Regions from separate parts of the Streptosporangium sp. NPDC023963 genome, predicted to be linked through region 1. Evidence: predicted binding sites of a transcription regulator. Region 1 holds the regulator's gene; the other holds the start of a gene.

The links. The regulator LexA, encoded in region 1, represses DNA repair genes until DNA is damaged. The targets are predictions, from matches to a motif close to TCGAACANNTGTTCGA.
Region 2: recA (recombinase RecA) is a predicted target of LexA. The motif match lies at 1,493-1,508, and genes of this name have one in related genera.

Annotation. Positions count from the first base shown of each region.
Region 1 is NZ_JBEZZK010000003.1:605,315-613,832, reverse strand. Features, by position in the region: gene AB0F88_RS13950 (cytochrome P450) at 1-539, shown strand, start outside; gene AB0F88_RS13945 (hypothetical protein) at 575-3,085, opposite strand; gene leuS (leucine--tRNA ligase) at 3,635-6,103, shown strand; gene lexA (transcriptional repressor LexA) at 6,331-7,041, opposite strand; gene AB0F88_RS13930 (LysM peptidoglycan-binding domain-containing protein) at 7,895-8,161, shown strand.
Region 2 is NZ_JBEZZK010000001.1:1,164,685-1,173,202, reverse strand. Features, by position in the region: gene AB0F88_RS05000 (VOC family protein) at 1-252, shown strand, start outside; gene AB0F88_RS04995 (DUF3046 domain-containing protein) at 494-688, shown strand; gene AB0F88_RS04990 (hypothetical protein) at 1,001-1,279, opposite strand; gene recA (recombinase RecA) at 1,615-2,757, shown strand; gene recX (recombination regulator RecX) at 2,772-3,710, shown strand; gene rny (ribonuclease Y) at 4,036-5,610, shown strand; gene AB0F88_RS04970 (prolyl oligopeptidase family serine peptidase) at 5,812-7,689, opposite strand; gene AB0F88_RS04965 (amino acid ABC transporter permease) at 7,943-8,518, opposite strand, start outside.

The sequences.
Region 1 (8,518 bases):
ACGGTGAGAAGCTGACGATGCAGGAGCTCGGCTCGTTCTTCATCCTGCTGGTGGTGGCGGGCAACGAGACCACCCGCAACGCCATCTCCCACGGCCTGCACCTGTTCACCGAGCACCCCGACCAGCGGGAGCTGCTGCTCCAGGACCTCGACGGGCGCCTGCCCGGTGCCGTCGAGGAGATCGTCCGCCTCGCCTCACCGGTCAACTACATGCGCAGGAAGGTCACCCGCGACCACGAGATGAACGGCCACCTCTACCGCGAGGGGGAGAAGGTCGTGTTCTACTACTGGGCCGCCAACCGCGACGAGAGCGTCTTCACCGACCCGCACCGCTTCGACATCACCCGCAGTCCCAACCCCCACATCGGCTTCGGCGGCCCGGGGCCGCACTTCTGCCTGGGCGCCCACCTCGCCCGCCGCGAGATCACCGTCATGTTCCGCGAGTTGCTCCGTCGCGTCCCGCGGATCGAGGGCGGCGCTCCCGAGCGGCTCCACTCCAGCTTCATCAACGGGATCAAGCGGATGGAGTGTGCCTTCTAAGCCGTCCGCGGCTTTCAGGACCTCCTACGGGGTGGTCACTGCCCCGCCGCGCGGATCGACTTGAAGACGGTGTTGATGTCGGGGAGCAGCTCCTTCTTGCTGTCCGGCACCGACATGTAGACGATCGAGGGCAGGTCGGCGCCGGTGCTCACCGCCGCCACGACCATGGTCGTCTTCGAGTCGCCCGAGGTGATCTCGTACGCGGCGAGCTGGCCGGGCAGGCCGTTCACCGACAGGGTCTGCTGGGCGGTCTTGCGGGCGGTGTTGCCCTCGGGGAAGAACTTGTTGCGCCCGTTGGAGGCCACCGCGTTGATCACCGGTGCGAGGTTCTCCGGCGAGGTGTACTTGCTCTTCAGACGCGGGGAGAGCGGGCCCGACATCAGCTGCGCGAACTGGGTCTTGCCCGTGGAGTCCGTACCCGCCGGCAGATACTGGCGGGTCGTGAAGCCGTAGGAGGCGGGCATGCCGGGACGCTGGTCCTGCCGCCAGGGGGCGCCGAGCTGTGCCAGGGTGATCCCCGCCTGCTGGTCGGTGAGCGTGCCGGCCACCGGCGACGCCTCACCGGTGAAGCGCGGCAGGCGGCCGATGGCCGCGGGCTTGGCCGGTTTCTTGGTGGCCGCCGTCGAAGGCTTGGGATCGGAGGCGATCTCCTCGCCGCCGGCCAGCGGCCCGGCCAGGAACGCCCAGAGCACCGCGCCGAGCAGTGCGATGATCACGGACCCGGCCAGTGCGAAGATCCAGACCGGCCGTCCCCGCTCCCCGAGATCGTCCTCGTCCTCGATGGCCTGGTAGTTGTCGCCGAAGACCGTGTTCCACAGCTCCTGCTGGCGCTCGGGCGGAGGTGTCTTCGGGCCGCTGATCTGTCCCGCGGTGACGAACGGCTTGTTCGGGTCGGAGGGGTCGCGGCTCAGGTGATGACCGGGCTGGCCCGGATGCCCGGGCTGGCCGGGATTTCCAGGCTGGCCGGGCTGCCCAGGGTGACCTCCGTGTCCGGGCTGGCCCGGGTGGCCGGGCTGGGACGGCAGGGGGCCGCCGGCTCCGGGGTGAACGGGGGTCGCCTGGGGCGCGGGTGCGCCGGAAGCCGCCGCGTTCGCCGCCTGGGCCCACATGGCGGGGGTGTCCGGCACGCCGTAGCTGCGCCGCGCGTTTCCGGTGCCGTCGCCGTTCGGGGTGCCGTTCGGGGTGCCGCCCTCAGCTGAGGCGCCCCCGAAGGGGGGACCACCGAGGGCGACGCCGGAAGGGGCGCCCTGGGCGTTTCCCTGAGCGGTGCCGGGGTGGGCCCTCCCGAAGGGAGCGGCCGGAGCGTCGGTGCCCGCCCAGGAGGGGGAGAACGCCGAGGTCTGGGCCTCGGCGGGACCCGCGTTCCCCGCGGAGGGGGCCGGAGGCCACGCGCCGTCGCCCGCCGGGGCCGCGGGTGGCCAGGGGGCGTTCTCCGCCGGCGCGGGCGAGGGCGGCCACCCGCTGTTCTCCGCCGGCTGTGCCGGAGGCCAGGCGGAGGCGTCGTGTCCCGGTGCGGTGGCCTGCCACGTCTCGCCCGCCGGCGCACCGGAACCCTGCCGGCGCGCGTCCCCCTGCGGGTTCGACGCCTGCGGGCTGGTCGCCTGCGCCCAGCCGTTGTTCTGCGGGCTGGTCGCCTGTGCCCAGCCGTCGGCCTGCGGGCTCTGCGTACGGCCGTCGTCGTGGGGCGTGGCGCTGGGCCGGCCGTCGTTGGGCGGTGCGCCGGCCTGCGCCCAGCCGTTGGAGGAGCCGGTCTGGGGGGTGGAGGTGTGCTGAGCGTTGCCGTCCTGTGGCGGCGTGGACTGCGGCCATCCGTTGTTGGGTGAGGACGGGTGGCGGCCGTCGGCCTGCGGGCCCGAGGCCTGTGCCCAGCCGTCCTGCGCAGGGGCGGATTGCGGCCATCCGTTGCCGGGGGAGGTCTGGTGCGAGCCGTCGGCACCCTGCGGGCCGGTCGCCTGTGCCCAGCCGTCGCCTTGCGTGCCTGATCCCTGGGGGCCGGATGCCTGTGCCCAGCCGTCGGCCTGGGGGGCGGTCGCCTGCGCCCAGCCGTTGTTCTGCGGGCTGGTTGCCTGTGCCCAGCCGTCGGCCTGGGCGCCTGATCCCTGCGGGCCGGTCGCCTGTGCCCAGCCGTCGCCTTGCGTGCCCGATCCCTGGGGGCCGGATGCCTGTGCCCAGCCGTCGGCCTGGGGGGCGGACGCCTGCGCCCAGCCGTCGTTGCGCGGGCTGAAAGCCTCCGACCAGCTGTCGCTCCGGGGGTTCGACGCCTGTGCCCAGCCGTCGGCCTGCGGGCTGGTCGCCTGTGCCCAGCCGTCGGCCTGCGGGCTCTGCGTACGGCCGCCGGGGGAATCCGCTGGGGAAGGGGCGGGGCGCTGCCCCTCGCCGCGGGGCGGGGTCTGCCACGAGGAGTCGTTGCCGCCCTGCGGCTCGTCCTGCGGGCGGGGGAGCCGGGGGCCGGTACCGAGGGAGTCGTTCGCCCACGAGGGCGACGGCTCGGCTGCCTCCGGCCATGCCGGAGGCAGGTGGGACTGGCTGGACTGCTCCGAGGCCATGCTTTCCTTACCTCCCGCGCGGGTGCCCGAATTAGGCGTATTGGGCATGGTCTCACGTGAGACGGGGGGGCTCGCAGGGAAACCGGAGAACGCCCCCCTGAACTGGAGTCCGGTGGGGTCGGTCGGTGGATCCTGCATGGGCAGGCCGACCTCCATCGGATCCGGGCCCTGCCCCGGCTCTGCTGAATGTGCCACGGTTAAAAGAGTAAACGTGAGAGACATACGAGGTCACAACAGGCGCATAGCCATCGAGTCTCGTTGCCCCGCGAGTACGGAACCCCATTCTGCCGACCTGGCCGGATCCTGTCCCCCGCTTGCCGCGATCGGCCCTGTTTTCCCTGGCCATGAATACGCCTTGCGGGCTGCGATAGTCTTGCCTTATGCGTGCCGCGACCCTGCTTATCGGGCCGCATCGGCGTCCCCGTCCCTGAGCGCCCTGCCGATGCGGCTGCCCTCCGCGTGAGCGGGGGGTTTTTGCATTGGGCCGGACGGGTCAGACCATCCACGCAGACACACCCCGAGGAAACCGACGTGAGCGAGCGAGCCGACATGCAGAGCGACGAGCAGCACTATGACCCGCAGGCCCTGCAGGTCAAGTGGCAGCGCAGGTGGGAGGAACTGGACCCCTTCCGGGCCTCCGACGACCCCGCCGACCCGCGCGAGCGGCGCTACATGCTCGACATGTTCTCCTATCCCTCGGGCGACCTGCACATGGGGCACGCCGAGGTGTTCGCCCTGGGCGACGTCATCTCCCGCTACTGGGTCCAGCGCGGCTACAACGTGCTGCACCCCGTCGGCTGGGACTCCTTCGGCCTGCCCGCCGAGAACGCCGCGATCAAGCACAACGCGCACCCGGCGGAGTGGACCTACGCCAACATCGAGACCCAGGCCAACTCCTACCGGCGCTACGGGATCTCCTTCGACTGGTCGCGCCGCCTGCACACCAGCGACACCTCGTACTACAAGTGGACCCAGTGGCTGTTCAACCGCTTCTTCGAGCGTGGCCTGGCCTACCGCAAGGGCGGCCTGGTCAACTGGTGCCCGAACGACCAGACCGTGCTGGCCAACGAGCAGGTCAAGGACGGCAAGTGTGAGCGCTGCGGCGCCGAGGTCGTCCGCCGCGAGCTGACCCAGTGGTATTTCAAGATCACTGATTACGCCGACCGGCTGCTGGACGACATGGCCCTGCTGGAGGGCGGCTGGTCCGAGCGGGTGCTGACCATGCAGCGCAACTGGATCGGCCGGTCCGAGGGCGCCGACGTCAACTTCGTGATCGAGGGCCGCGACGAGCCGGTCACCGTCTACACCACCCGTCCCGACACCCTGTACGGCGCCACCTTCTTCGTGGTCGCCCCGGACGCGCCGCTGGCCGAGGAGATCGTCACCGACGACCGGCGCGAGGCGTTCGAGGCCTACCGGGTCGAGGTCTCCAAGCTGTCCGACATCGACCGGCTGTCCACCGAGAAGGAGAAGACCGGCGTCTTCCTGGGCCGGTACGCGATCAACCCGGTCAACGGCGAGCGCATGCCGGTCTGGGCGGCCGACTACGTGCTGTCCGACTACGGCCACGGCGCCATCATGGCCGTGCCCGCGCACGACCAGCGCGACCTGGACTTCGCCCGCGCCTTCGACCTGCCGGTACGGGTGGTCGTGCACACCGGCCTGGCCGATCCGGGCGAGACCGGCGTCGCCACCTCCGGTGACGGCGCGATGGTCAACTCCGGCCCGCTGGACGGCCTGGCCAAGACCGAGGCGATCCGGAAGATCATCGAGGTGCTGAGCGAGCGGGGCACCGGACGGTTCACGGTCAACTTCCGGCTGCGCGACTGGCTGCTGTCGCGCCAGCGCTTCTGGGGCTGCCCGATCCCGATCATCCACTGCGCCGACTGCGGCGAGGTCCCCGTCCCCGACGACCAGCTGCCCGTCACCCTGCCCGACATGCGCGGCGAGGCCCTGGCGCCCAAGGGCGTCTCCCCGCTGGCCTCGGCCGAGGACTGGGTGAACGTCTCCTGTCCCAAGTGCGGCGGCCCGGCCAAGCGCGACACCGACACGATGGACACCTTCGTCGACTCCTCGTGGTACTTCCTGCGCTACGTCGACCCGGCGTACGAGGACGGCCCGTTCGACGTCGAGCGCGTCCGCAGGTGGGGTCCGATCGACCAGTACATCGGCGGCGTCGAGCACGCCGTGCTGCACCTGCTGTACGCCAGGTTCTTCACCAAGGTCCTGCACGACATGGGGATGATCGACTTTGTCGAGCCCTTCACCCGCCTGCTGAACCAGGGGCAGGTCATCAACCAGGGCAAGGCGATGTCCAAGTCGCTGGGCAACGGCGTCGACCTGGGCCGGCAGATCGACGCCTACGGTGTCGACGCGGTCAGGCTGACCGTCGTCTTCGCCGGACCGCCCGAGGAGGACATCGACTGGGCCGACGTCTCCCCGGCGGCGTCGCAGAAGTTCCTGGCCCGCGCGTTCCGGGTGATGGCCGAGGCCGGCGCGGCCTCGGCACCCGGGGTGGATGTCACCGCCGGAGACCTGAACCTGCGCAAGGTCGTCCACCACACCATCGACGAGGTCACCAGGCTGGTCGACTCCCACCGCTTCAACGTCGCGGTGGCCCGCATGATGGAGCTGACGAGCGCGGCCCGCAAGGCCATCGACTCCGGGCCCGGCGCCGCCGACCCGGCGGTCAGGGAGGCCGCCGAGACCCTGGCGGTCATGCTGTCCCTGGTCGCGCCGTACGCGGCGGAGGAGGGCTGGGAGCGGCTGGGACACTCCGCCTCGGTAGCCACCGCGGGCTGGCCGGTCGCCGACCCGGCGCTGCTGGTCCAGGAGTCGGTCACCTGTGTCGTCCAGGTCGCGGGCAAGGTGCGAGACCGGCTGGAGGTCTCCCCGGAGATCTCCGAGGCGGACCTGGAGGCGCTGGCCCTGGAGTCGGAGAAGGTCCGGTCCTTCCTGTCCGGGGCGCCGCGAAAGGTGATCGTCCGCGCGCCCAAGCTGGTCAACATCGTCCCGTAGGCGGCGGGGAAGCCCTGAAAACGCCGGATGGGTGGTGTCCCGATGTCGGGACACCACCCATCCGGCGTGTCGCGCGTCCTGCGGCGCGTGGTGTGGAACTCGCGTCGGAACGGCGTGTTTCGAACCTCGCTCAGCGGGTGCGGAGAAGAGCCCAGCGAGGAGAGGAGCTCGGCGGGCTCAGCGGGCGCGGAGCAAGAACGGTCCGGAGCTCGCCCGGAACGCTCGTGTCAGAGCTTGCGGAGGACCGCGACGACCTTGCCGAGCACGGTGGCCTCGTCACCCGGGATCGGGTCGTAGTTGGGGTTGTGCGGGACCAGCCAGACATGGCCGTCTCTACGCTTGAAGGTCTTGACCGTGGCCTCGCCGTCGATCATCGCCGCGACCACGTCGCCGTTGTCGGCGACCGGCTGCTGGCGTACGACCACCCAGTCACCGTTGGCGATGGCGGCCTCGATCATCGAGTCACCGGTCACCTGGAGGAGGAAGAGGGTGCCCTCGCCGACAAGCTGCTTGGGCAGGGCGAAGACGTCCTCGATGCTCTCCTCGGCGAGGATGGGACCACCGGCGGCGATCCGGCCGACCAGGGGAACGTAGGCGGCGGTCGGGCGGCTGACCGGGGCCTCGTCCTCGCCGGAGTCGGGATCCACCCACAGCACGGGCTCGCCGGGAAGGCGGACCTCCAGGGCGCGGGGGCGGTGCGGATCACGCCGCAGGTAGCCCTTGCGCTGCAACGCCGTCAGCTGGTGCGACACGCTGGAGGTGCTGGTGAGCTGCACCGCCTCACCGATCTCCCGCATGGACGGCGGGTAGCCGCGCTGCTGCACGGAATCGCGGATCACCTCAAGGATCTTCCGCTGCCTAGGGGTGAGGCCAAGGGAGTCACGCCTTCGCACCGCCAGGTCGCTGGCGGCCGAACCGTTCTCGTTGTGCTGGCTCATACGAACTCCTCGCCTCCCGGTCTGTATTTAACGCGTCGCGCACAGCGACCATACCTCGGCTGAAGATCATATTCAAACAATTGTTCGAATGTCCTCGAAATCGGCGACGCCGTGGTGTACAACATCGTACGGGAGTTCGATCGACATCGTGTTCGATTCGCCGATCTTTCTTCGACATGTGTTCGGCCAGGTCGAGGGGATGGGGGTCACCATGAAACCGACCACGACGACACCGCGATCCAGGACCGCGTCGGCATCCCGGGCGGCGCGGCGATCACCGGAGGCGCCGCGCCTGCGGCTCGTGCCGCCCCCGCGACCGGAGCCGGAGCCGGGGTCGGGGTCGGGGTCGGGGTCGGAGTCCGCGCGGAGGTCCGAGGCGGGGCCCGGGCCGGGATCCGTATGGGGGCCGGTGCTGCCGGGATCACCGCCGGGACCGCGTACCGGCCGTGGGTCGGGGCAGTGGTCCGGGCAGGGGGCAGAGCAGAGGGCCGAGCGGGTGTCCGGGCGCGAATCCGGGCAGGCGGCCGGTCGCGAGCCGGGACGGAGGTCCGGGCAGGGGGCTGGGCGGAGGTCCGGGCAGGGGTCCGAGCGGCTGGCCGGGCGCGAATCCGGGCAGGGGCCCGGTCGCGAGCCCGGGCGGCCGTCCGGGCGTGAGCGGAGACGACGACCCGGCCGCGAGCCGGGGTGGAGGCCCGGCCGCGAGCCGGAGCGGGGACTCGAGGGAGGGTCCGGGCCGGGAAGGGCGCCGGGCCCGGCGGCGGCGTCCGCGGCGCGGGCCCGCCGTCCCGGGGTCGCCCGTCCGGCGCCCGTCCGGCGGCCACTCCGGCTCACCAGGCGTGGAAGGATCGTGGCGGTGGCGGTGCTCGCGCTCCTCACCCTGGGGGCGCTCTGGATCGGCGGGCGCATCGACATGGCCTCGGCGGGCGGGCGGCCGGACCTCGAGGACCTTCCCCGGATCACGGTGCACGCGGGCGACACGCTGTGGGAGATCGCGGACGCGTTGACGGAGGAGGCCGACACCGGCTCGACGGTCCGTCGTGTCATGGACCTCAACGGGCTGTCCGGCTCCTCGGTCCGGCCGGGGACCCGGCTCTACCTCCCCGAGGGCCTCGTCCGCTGAGGCCCGGGAGGGCCTGTCCCCTGAGGCGGGGGAGGAGCGGCGGCGTACGCGGGGGAGGGGTCCGGGAGGGCGGTGGCGGGCCGGGAGAGGATGTGCGGGGTGTCCTCGCCTGACAGGTCGCCCGGGGCGCGTGTGAGGGAAGGGATGCCCGGGACGGGAGGGGTCTCGCCCGCATGGCGACACGCCGCGATGTGACGGCTGATCAGCGACTTCGTCCGGCAAGGTCGTTTCAACTTGCGTTCATGGTCGCGCACTTCTACGGTTGGACCACAACATCTAGTGGCTGCATCGCAACCCTTCACCACAGATTGTGTTTCCATTACCGCACCTCGACTATTCGAAGGTGTGTGCGCGAGC
Region 2 (8,518 bases), on a different contig from region 1:
AACCTGCTCGCCTTCTTCGACTTCCCCGACCTGGACCTCGGCCCCTACAAGGAGGTCCTCGGCGGGCTCCACCACGTCGCCATCTCCGTCGATCCCTCCACGTGGGAGCGCCTGCGGGGCAAGCTGGAGGCGGCGGGCGTTCCGCACCAGGTCGAGAGCGGCGCGTCGATCTACTTCGCCGACCCCGACGGGGCCCGCCTGGAACTGCTCGCCGACCCCCTCGGCGAGATGTACGGCTCCCGCGTGCTCTGATGCCCCCTCTTCCGCCTCCGGCCGCCCCGCCCTCGCCCCCTCGCCCCCTGTCCTCGCCCCCTGTTCTCGCCTGCGACGCTCCCCTCGCCCTCGCCCTCGCCCCCGCCGCCGCCGTCTTGCCTGCTCCGTCTCCGGCTCGCCCCGTCCGGCGGAGGCCGGGAGCGCAGGACGCGGGCGGCTCGCGGCCCGGCGGCTCGCCGGGGTGGGTCGCGGCACGGCGGAGGGGATCCATACTTGGGGCATGCGTCTATCGGATTTCTGGAAGCGGATGAAGTCACACTTCGGCGACCAGTACGCCGAGTCGTGGGCCCGCGACTACGTCATCGCCGACCTCGGCGGCCGGACCGTGATCCAGGCGCTGGCCGAGGGGGTCGGGGCCAAGGAGGTCTGGCGCGCCGTGTGCGGGGTGACCGACGTCGCGCCCGGGCTCCGCTGAGAGCCGGTGAGCGCGCGGCCCGGTGAGCGGAGAGCCGGAGAGCGTGGAGGGCGTCCGGGAAGCGTGAAGGGCCGGAGAGCCTCAGGCCACGGTGGAAACCCGAGCGCCCAAGATCCCGTGAAAGCCCGAGATCCCGTGAAAGCCCGAGATCCCGTGAAAGCCCGAGATCCCGTGAAAGCCCGAGATCCCGTGAAAGCCCGAGATCCCGTGGAGGCCCTGGGCCCACGGTGAAAGATCAGAAGGGCCGGGGGAAGGCCCGAGGGGCCCTTCGAGGGGCCGGAGGCCGAGAGCCGGGGAGCCGGGAAGGGCCGGTCAGGACGGTTCCGTGAGCGGGGCGAGGAGCTTCTCCACAGAGTCGGCCGCCCGCGCGGGATCGTCGGCGCTCTCCTCACCGTCCGGTGCCCACAGGAACAGCCAGCCGTCCCTGACCGGGGTGGCGAAGACGATGGTCTGCCGGCGGCTGTCCGGATGCCACACCCACAGCACCGGGGCGGCGCCTCCGAGGGTGCGGCTCGCCAGCCCCCGTTGTCGCAGTTCGGCGGCGAGGGAATCGAGATGGGCTAGACGTTGCTGCGTGAACGTGTTGGGCACGTCGGGCACCTCGGGTCGTTTCCCCTCAGGATCACTCCAGGTCAACCCGGTTACAACAGGTCCTGGGCAATTCTTGGAAATGTCTCCTCCCGGATGGGGTCCGCATCTCCCGAAGCCGTGGCCCGGCGGCCCGCCCGGCCGCGCCCGGTCGTGCGCGGGAGGACTCCGCGGCGGTTCGAGACTCCCGCAACGTATGGTGCCAACGGGCGGCGATCGAACAGTCGTTCGGCTATATTGAACAAGCCACCACTCTTGGCGTGCCCTTCCGAAATTGTCGGCGGCACCCCGTAGCTTTCTGGCAACCGACCCAACCCGCGACCCTTCAGGGGGCTCCCATGGCAGCTAACGACCGCGAGAAGGCGCTTGAGACCGCACTCGCTCAGATCGAGCGGCAGTTCGGCAAGGGCTCGATCATGCGCCTGGGCGACGAGACCCGGGCGCCCATCGAGGTGGTTCCCACCGGCTCCATCGCGCTCGACGTGGCCCTCGGCATCGGCGGCTTCCCGCGCGGCCGCATCGTCGAGGTCTACGGTCCCGAGTCCTCGGGCAAGACCACGGTCGCCCTGCACGCGGTGGCCAACGCCCAGCGTGGTGGCGGCATCGCCGCGTTCATCGACGCCGAGCACGCGCTCGACCCGGAGTACGCCCAGAAGCTGGGCGTCGACACCGACGCGCTGCTCGTCTCCCAGCCCGACACCGGTGAGCAGGCGCTGGAGATCGCCGACATGCTGATCCGGTCCGGCGCCGTCGACCTGCTGGTCATCGACTCGGTCGCGGCCCTGGTGCCCAAGGCCGAGATCGAGGGCGAGATGGGCGACAGCCACGTCGGCCTCCAGGCCCGCCTGATGTCCCAGGCGCTGCGCAAGGTCGCCGGCGCGCTCAACAACACCGGCACCACCGCGATCTTCATCAACCAGCTCCGCGAGAAGATCGGCGTCATGTTCGGCTCGCCCGAGACCACGACCGGTGGAAAGGCGCTGAAGTTCTACGCCTCGGTCCGCCTCGACATCCGCCGCATCGAGACGCTGAAGGACGGCACCGAGGCGGTCGGCAACCGCACCCGGGTGAAGGTCGTCAAGAACAAGATGGCCCCGCCCTTCCGGGTGGCCGACTTCGACATCCTCTACGGCGTCGGCATCTCCCGCGAGGGTGGCCTGATCGACATGGGCGTCGAGCACGGCTTCGTCCGCAAGTCCGGCGCCTGGTACACCTACGAGGGTGACCAGCTCGGTCAGGGTAAGGAGAACGCGCGAAACTTCCTCAAGAGCCACCCGGACATGGCGAACGAGATCGAGAAGAAGATCAAGGAGAAGCTCGGCGTCGGCCCGCGCGTCGACAGCCCGGCCGCCCCGTCGCCCGTCCCCGTGGCCTCGGCCCCTGCCGCCGCGTCCGGCCGCGCGTCCGGTGCCGCTTCGGCTCCCGCCGCGTCCGGTCGTGGTTCCAAGGCCGCCGCCGCCCCCAAGCCGGGTGACGCCTGAATCCGGGCTGATCGATGACCACGGGACCTGACTCCGGTCCGGCCGGCGAGGCCGGGCCGAGAGACTGGGGAGCCTGGCCCGACGAACCTCGGGCGGGTTCATCGGGCAGGCGCGGGCACGACCACGGTCCGTCCACCTCGGAGGGAGGCTTTCGCGAGGAAGCCGCGGACCCGGCGAGTGACGGGCCGCGAGGCCGGAAGAAGCGTGCCTCACGGCGTGGGCGGCGGTCCGGGAGCTCTACCCCGGGCTTTCTTTCTGACCGATTCGACGGATCTGACCGATTCGACGGATCTGATGGATCCGATGGAGACGGATCCGATGGGCCTGGCGGATCCGGCAGGCCCATCGGACGCGGCAGGTCCGGCGGACGTGACGGTTTCGGTGGGCGTGACAGGTCCGACGGGCCGGCCGAGGGGTCCCGGACGAGCCGGGGGGCCGGATCCGATCCGCAGGCGGTTGCGCGAGGCATCTGCCTGCGGCTGCTGACCATGGCGCCGCGCACCCGGGCCCAGCTCGCGGAGGCGCTGCGCAAGCGCGAGGTGCCCCAGGAGGCGGCGGACGCCGTGCTGGAGCGCTTCTCCGAGGTCGGGCTCATCGACGACGAGGCGTTCGCCGCGGCATGGGTGAGCTCGCGTCACTCCGGACGGGGTCTCGCCAGAAAGGCCCTCGCCTCGGAGCTCCGCCACCGAGGGGTGGACGAGGAGACCGTGAAGGAAGCGGTGGATCGGCTCGACCCCGAGGAGGAGGCGGAGACCGCCCGTCGCCTTGTGCGGCGCAAACTCTCCTCGACCCGGGGTCTGGAGCCCGCGGTCAGGACCCGCAGGCTTGCCGGCATGCTCGCCCGCAAGGGGTACGGCCCCGGCCTGGCATTTCGCGTGATCCGCGAAGTGCTGGAGGACGAAGGGGCGGAAACGTCGCCATTCGCGGAGGATCCGGGCTATCCACTCGACTAGTCCAAAGCAGCTTGACAGCGGGTCTTTGCTTGCTCGTTACCTCTCTGACGCTTAATCTCAACGGCAGTGAGGAGTTACTCCGCGCAGCGCGGATTGTCATAGCGGTGTAATACGGACAAGCAGGCTTGGCGGATGAGGACGGGACGATGGACCGGCGGGAACAGCCGGTGGGTGATCCCCTCTGGGTTCACTTCTGTCCCGACGGTGCCGTCTCTCGGGCTTTCCGTGCCGTGCGTGTGACCCCTCGTGTGCCTGATATTTGCGACGCGAGGAAGGTGAGGCGCGCATGGATCCGGTCGTGGTCGTCATGTTGACAGTGGCGGTTATGGCTCTCGCCGTGATGACAGCCGTGCTGGTCGTGTTGCTGCGTCGTGTCGGTGGAGCCGGGGCCGCGAAGGGCCCCACGCCCGAGCAGGAGGCCGAGGTCCAGGCCCACCTGGAGGAGGCCAGGCGCGAGGCCGCCGACATCCGGGCGAAGGCCAAGGACGACGCCGGAGAGCTGCTGCGCAAGTCGGAGACGGCGATCGAGGCTGCGGCCGAGATGCGCAAGGAGGCCGAGGCCGAGGGCAAGATCCTGAAGTACGAGCTCAAGGAGCTCCGGTCCGACCTCGAACGCAGGGAGAACCGGCTGGCGGAGCGCGAGCAGCGTCTCGACGAGGAGGCCAGGCGCCAGGCCGACCGGGCCCGCAAGCTCGCCGAGACGGAGACCGAGCTGGCCGACCGTCGCGAGGATCTCGAACGGGTCGCCGAGGAGCGCAGGACCATCCTGGAACGGGTGTCTGGGTTCACCAGCGACCAGGCCAGGGCCGAGCTGGTCAGGGAGATCGAGAACCAGGCGAAGCGCGAGGCCGCGCTGATCATCAGGGAGATCGAAGGGGAGGCCCGCAAGGAGGGCGAGAAGCGCGCCACCAAAATCGTCACGCTGGCGGTCCAGCGGGTGGCCACCGAGCAGACCGCCGAGTCCGTGGTGAGCGTCCTGCACCTGCCCGGTGACGAGATGAAGGGGCGCATCATCGGCCGTGAGGGCCGCAACATCCGGGCCTTCGAGTCGACCACCGGCGTCAATCTGATCATCGATGACACGCCGGAAGCCGTGCTGCTGTCGTGCTTCGACCCGGTCCGCCGCGAGACCGCGCGGCTCACCCTGGAGAAGCTCGTCCTCGACGGCCGCATCCATCCGCAGCGCATCGAGGAGGCCCACGAGCGCAGCAAGGCCGAGGTCCAGGAGCTGTGCGTGCGCGCGGGCGAGGACGCCCTGGTGGAGCTCGGCATCACCGACATGCATCCCGAGCTCGTCACCCTCCTCGGCCAGCTCCGTTACCGCACCTCCTACGGCCAGAACGTGCTCGGCCACCTCATCGAGTCGGCCCACATCGCCGGCATCATGGCGGCCGAGCTGCGGCTCGACACGACGCTGCTCAAGCGCTGCACGCTCCTGCACGACATCGGCAAGGCCCTCACCCACGAGGTCGAGGGCAGCCACGCGCTCATCGGCGCCGAGATCGCCAGACGATACGGCGAGCACGAGGACGTCGTCCACGCCATCGAGGCCCACCACAACGAGGTCGAGGTCAAGACCGTCGAGGCCGTTCTCACCCAGGCCGCCGACGCGATCAGCGGCAGCCGTCCCGGCGCCCGCCGCGAGTCGCTGGAGGCCTACGTCAAGCGGCTGGAGCGTCTTGAGGAGATCGCCACCTCCTACGAGGGCGTGGAGAAGGTCTTCGCCATGCAGGCGGGCCGGGAGATCAGGGTCATGGTGAAGCCCGACGCGGTCGACGACATCCAGGCCCAGGTGATCGCCCGCGACGTCGCCAAGCAGGTCGAGGAGGAGCTCACCTACCCCGGCCAGATCCGCATCACGGTCGTCCGCGAATCGCGGGCCACCGAGTTCGCCCGCTGAACCCGTCCTACCGGCCGGGTCCGCTGCCCGCTGAACCCGTCCTACCGGCCGGACCCGCTGCGCGCCGGACCCGCCCAACCGGCCGGGTCCGCCCAACCCACCGGACCAACCCACCGGACCAGTCCGCTCAACCGGGGAGCACGTCGATCCGCCCGGTTCGCTGATCCGTCCGGCGATCCGCCGGTCCACCCGGCCTCTCGCTCAGGAATGGAAGATCTGCTGGTAGAAGGCGAGCTCGGTGGCCAGGGCCGCGCTACGGGTCTCGGCGCGGCGGAAGCCGTGGGCCTCCCCCTCGAACGTGAGGTAGGTGCAGGGAACGCCGCGCTCGGCGAGAGCGTCGGCGAAGGCCTGTGACTGCGCCGGGGGGACCACCGGGTCGGACAGGCCCTGGAGGAGCAGCATGGGGCAGCTCACCCCCGCCACCCGGCCGACGGGTTCGCGCGAGGCGTACAGGGCGGGGTCCTCCGGGCCGATCAGCCACTCGACGTAACGCGACTCGAAGTCGTGGGTGGTCGCGCTGAAGTTGGCGAGCCCGCTCACGCCGTAGTAGGAGACGCCTCCGGCGAACGCGTCGGACGCGCAGCAGGCCGCCATGACCGTCCAGCCGCCCGCGCTACCGCCACGGATCGCGATCCGCGCCGGGTCGCCCAGCCCCTCCGCGGCCAGCCACTCGGCCGCGGCGATCGCGTCCTCGACGTCGACCACGCCCCACTGGCCGCGCAGCCGCTCGCGGTAGACGCGGCCGTAGCCGGTGGAGCCGCCGTAGTTGACGTCGAGCACGCCGATGCCCCTGCTGGTGAGGAACGTCTTCTCCAGGTCGAGCGCGCCGACGCTGTTCCCGGTCGGCCCGCCGTGCACGAACACGACATACGGCGCGGGGCCCTCGCCGCGCGCCACGGGGTTGGACGGGGGGTAGAGGAACGCGTGCACCTCGCGCCCGAACCGGCTCTCGAACTCCACGGGCTTGGCGCGCGGCAGGTAACCGGGATCGGGCAGCTCGTTGACGTCCCGGCGGAGCTCCTCCAGCCGCCCGGTCACGGTGTCGATCCGGACGATCGACCGGGGCAGCGCCGGGCCGTACCCGATCCCGACCACGGCGCGCCCGTCGGTGGCCAGCACCACCTCCCAGCCGTCGTAGGGCGCGTCCAGGTCGCTCAGCACGCCACTGTCCGGGTCGAGGACCCCCAGCCGCAGGTCGCCCCGTCCGTGCAGGACCGCGAGGCTCCCGTCGTCCAGCAGCGCGTACGGCATCGCGCCCAGCTGCCACAGCGGCCCCGCGAACTCCTGCTCCGCCGGGTGGAGCGCCTTCGCCGAGGTGCCGTGGATCCCGACCAGGTAGAGGTTCCACCAGCCCGACCAGTCGGAGACCAGGTAGAGGTGCTGCTCGTCGCGCCACCGCGGGGCGAGCACCGACTCCGAGACGCCGCCCTTGACCTTCCAGGACGTGCCGTCGGCGAGCCGGGAGATCCACAGCTCGGTGCCGTTCCACGGCATCCGGGGGTGGTCCCAGCAGACGAAGGCCAGGTGCTCGCCGTCGGGGGAGACGGCGGGGGAGGCGTAGAAGTCGTGCCCGCCGGCCCGTTCGCGCGGCTCGCCCTCGCCGGACAGCGGGACGGACACGATCGACCGGCTCACCCGGCCGCCGTCGTGGCGCTCCCTGACGCACCAGATCTGCCCGTCGTGGAGGACCGGGTCCGCGTAGCGCAGGGCCGCCGGCTCCTCGGGCTCCGGCGTGAGCGGCCTGGGCTCGCCACCGGTGGGCAGCAGGTAGAGGCGCTGGTCGACGAAGTTGGCGAACACTACGCCCTGGCCGGGCACCACGGCGTACGACCGTCCGCCGTACTCGTGGACCCTGGTCCTGGCGCTCCACGGCGCGCTCAGCAGCTCGCGCTGGGCGCCGTCGGCGCTCCGGTGCACGATGGTGGTCCGCCCGCCCTCGGCGGGACGGTCCTCGGTCCACCAGACCTCCTCGCCGAGCACCGTCGGGTATCCGAGGCGCAGCCCGGAACGGGCCACGTCGGAGGTGGAGACCGGCGACGGCCAGGTGGCGTACGGCAGGACGACCTGCTCGGGGGACATGGCGCAATCCTGCCCGATAACCCGCCGCGTGTCGCCGGTATCACGCTCGCGTCACCCGAGATATGCCGCCGGTGAACCGCGCGGGCCGTGAGATCGGGGGGAATGATGAGATGAGAGCCGTTGGTCCGGTCTCCGCCTTAAGCCGGCCTGCGGATGTTTTCACCCGCCCGGCACGCGGAAGGGCGGTCACCGGATCCGGTGACCGCCCTTGGGCTGCCGTGTTCTCCGAGGCTGCCGTGTTCCTACGGTGTTCCTACGGAGCCGGGGTGGTGGGAGTTCCGAGGCCGCCCTCGACCGCCGTCGGCGAGTCGGGCCGGGCGATCGGCTTGGCCGCGGTCTTCCTGCTGCGACGGCTCCGCCTCTCCAGCCAGGTGGCGACGGCGCCCACCATCACGTTGATGATGATGTAGATGATCGCGATGACGATCACGGCGGGAATGATGTTGTTGAAGTTGGAGGGCAGCACGCGCGCCCCCGCGTTCAGCAGGTCCTCGAACGACACGATGAAGCCCAGGGCGGTGTCCTTCAGGAGCACCACCAGCTGCGCCACGATCGCCGGCATCATGACCGTGACCGCCTGCGGCAGCAGGATCATCCGCATCACCTGGCCCGGACGCAGGCCGACCGCGAGCGCGGCCTCGCTCTGCCCCCGGGGGATGGACAGGATGCCCGCCCGTACGATCTCCGCCAGCACCGAGCCGTTGTACAGGACCAGGCCGATCACCACCGCCCAGAAGGGCGTCACGGTGAGCCCGAAGACCGCGCTCCCGCCGAACATCACCGCGAAGATCATGATCAGTAGCGGGATCGCCCGGAAGAACTCGACGAC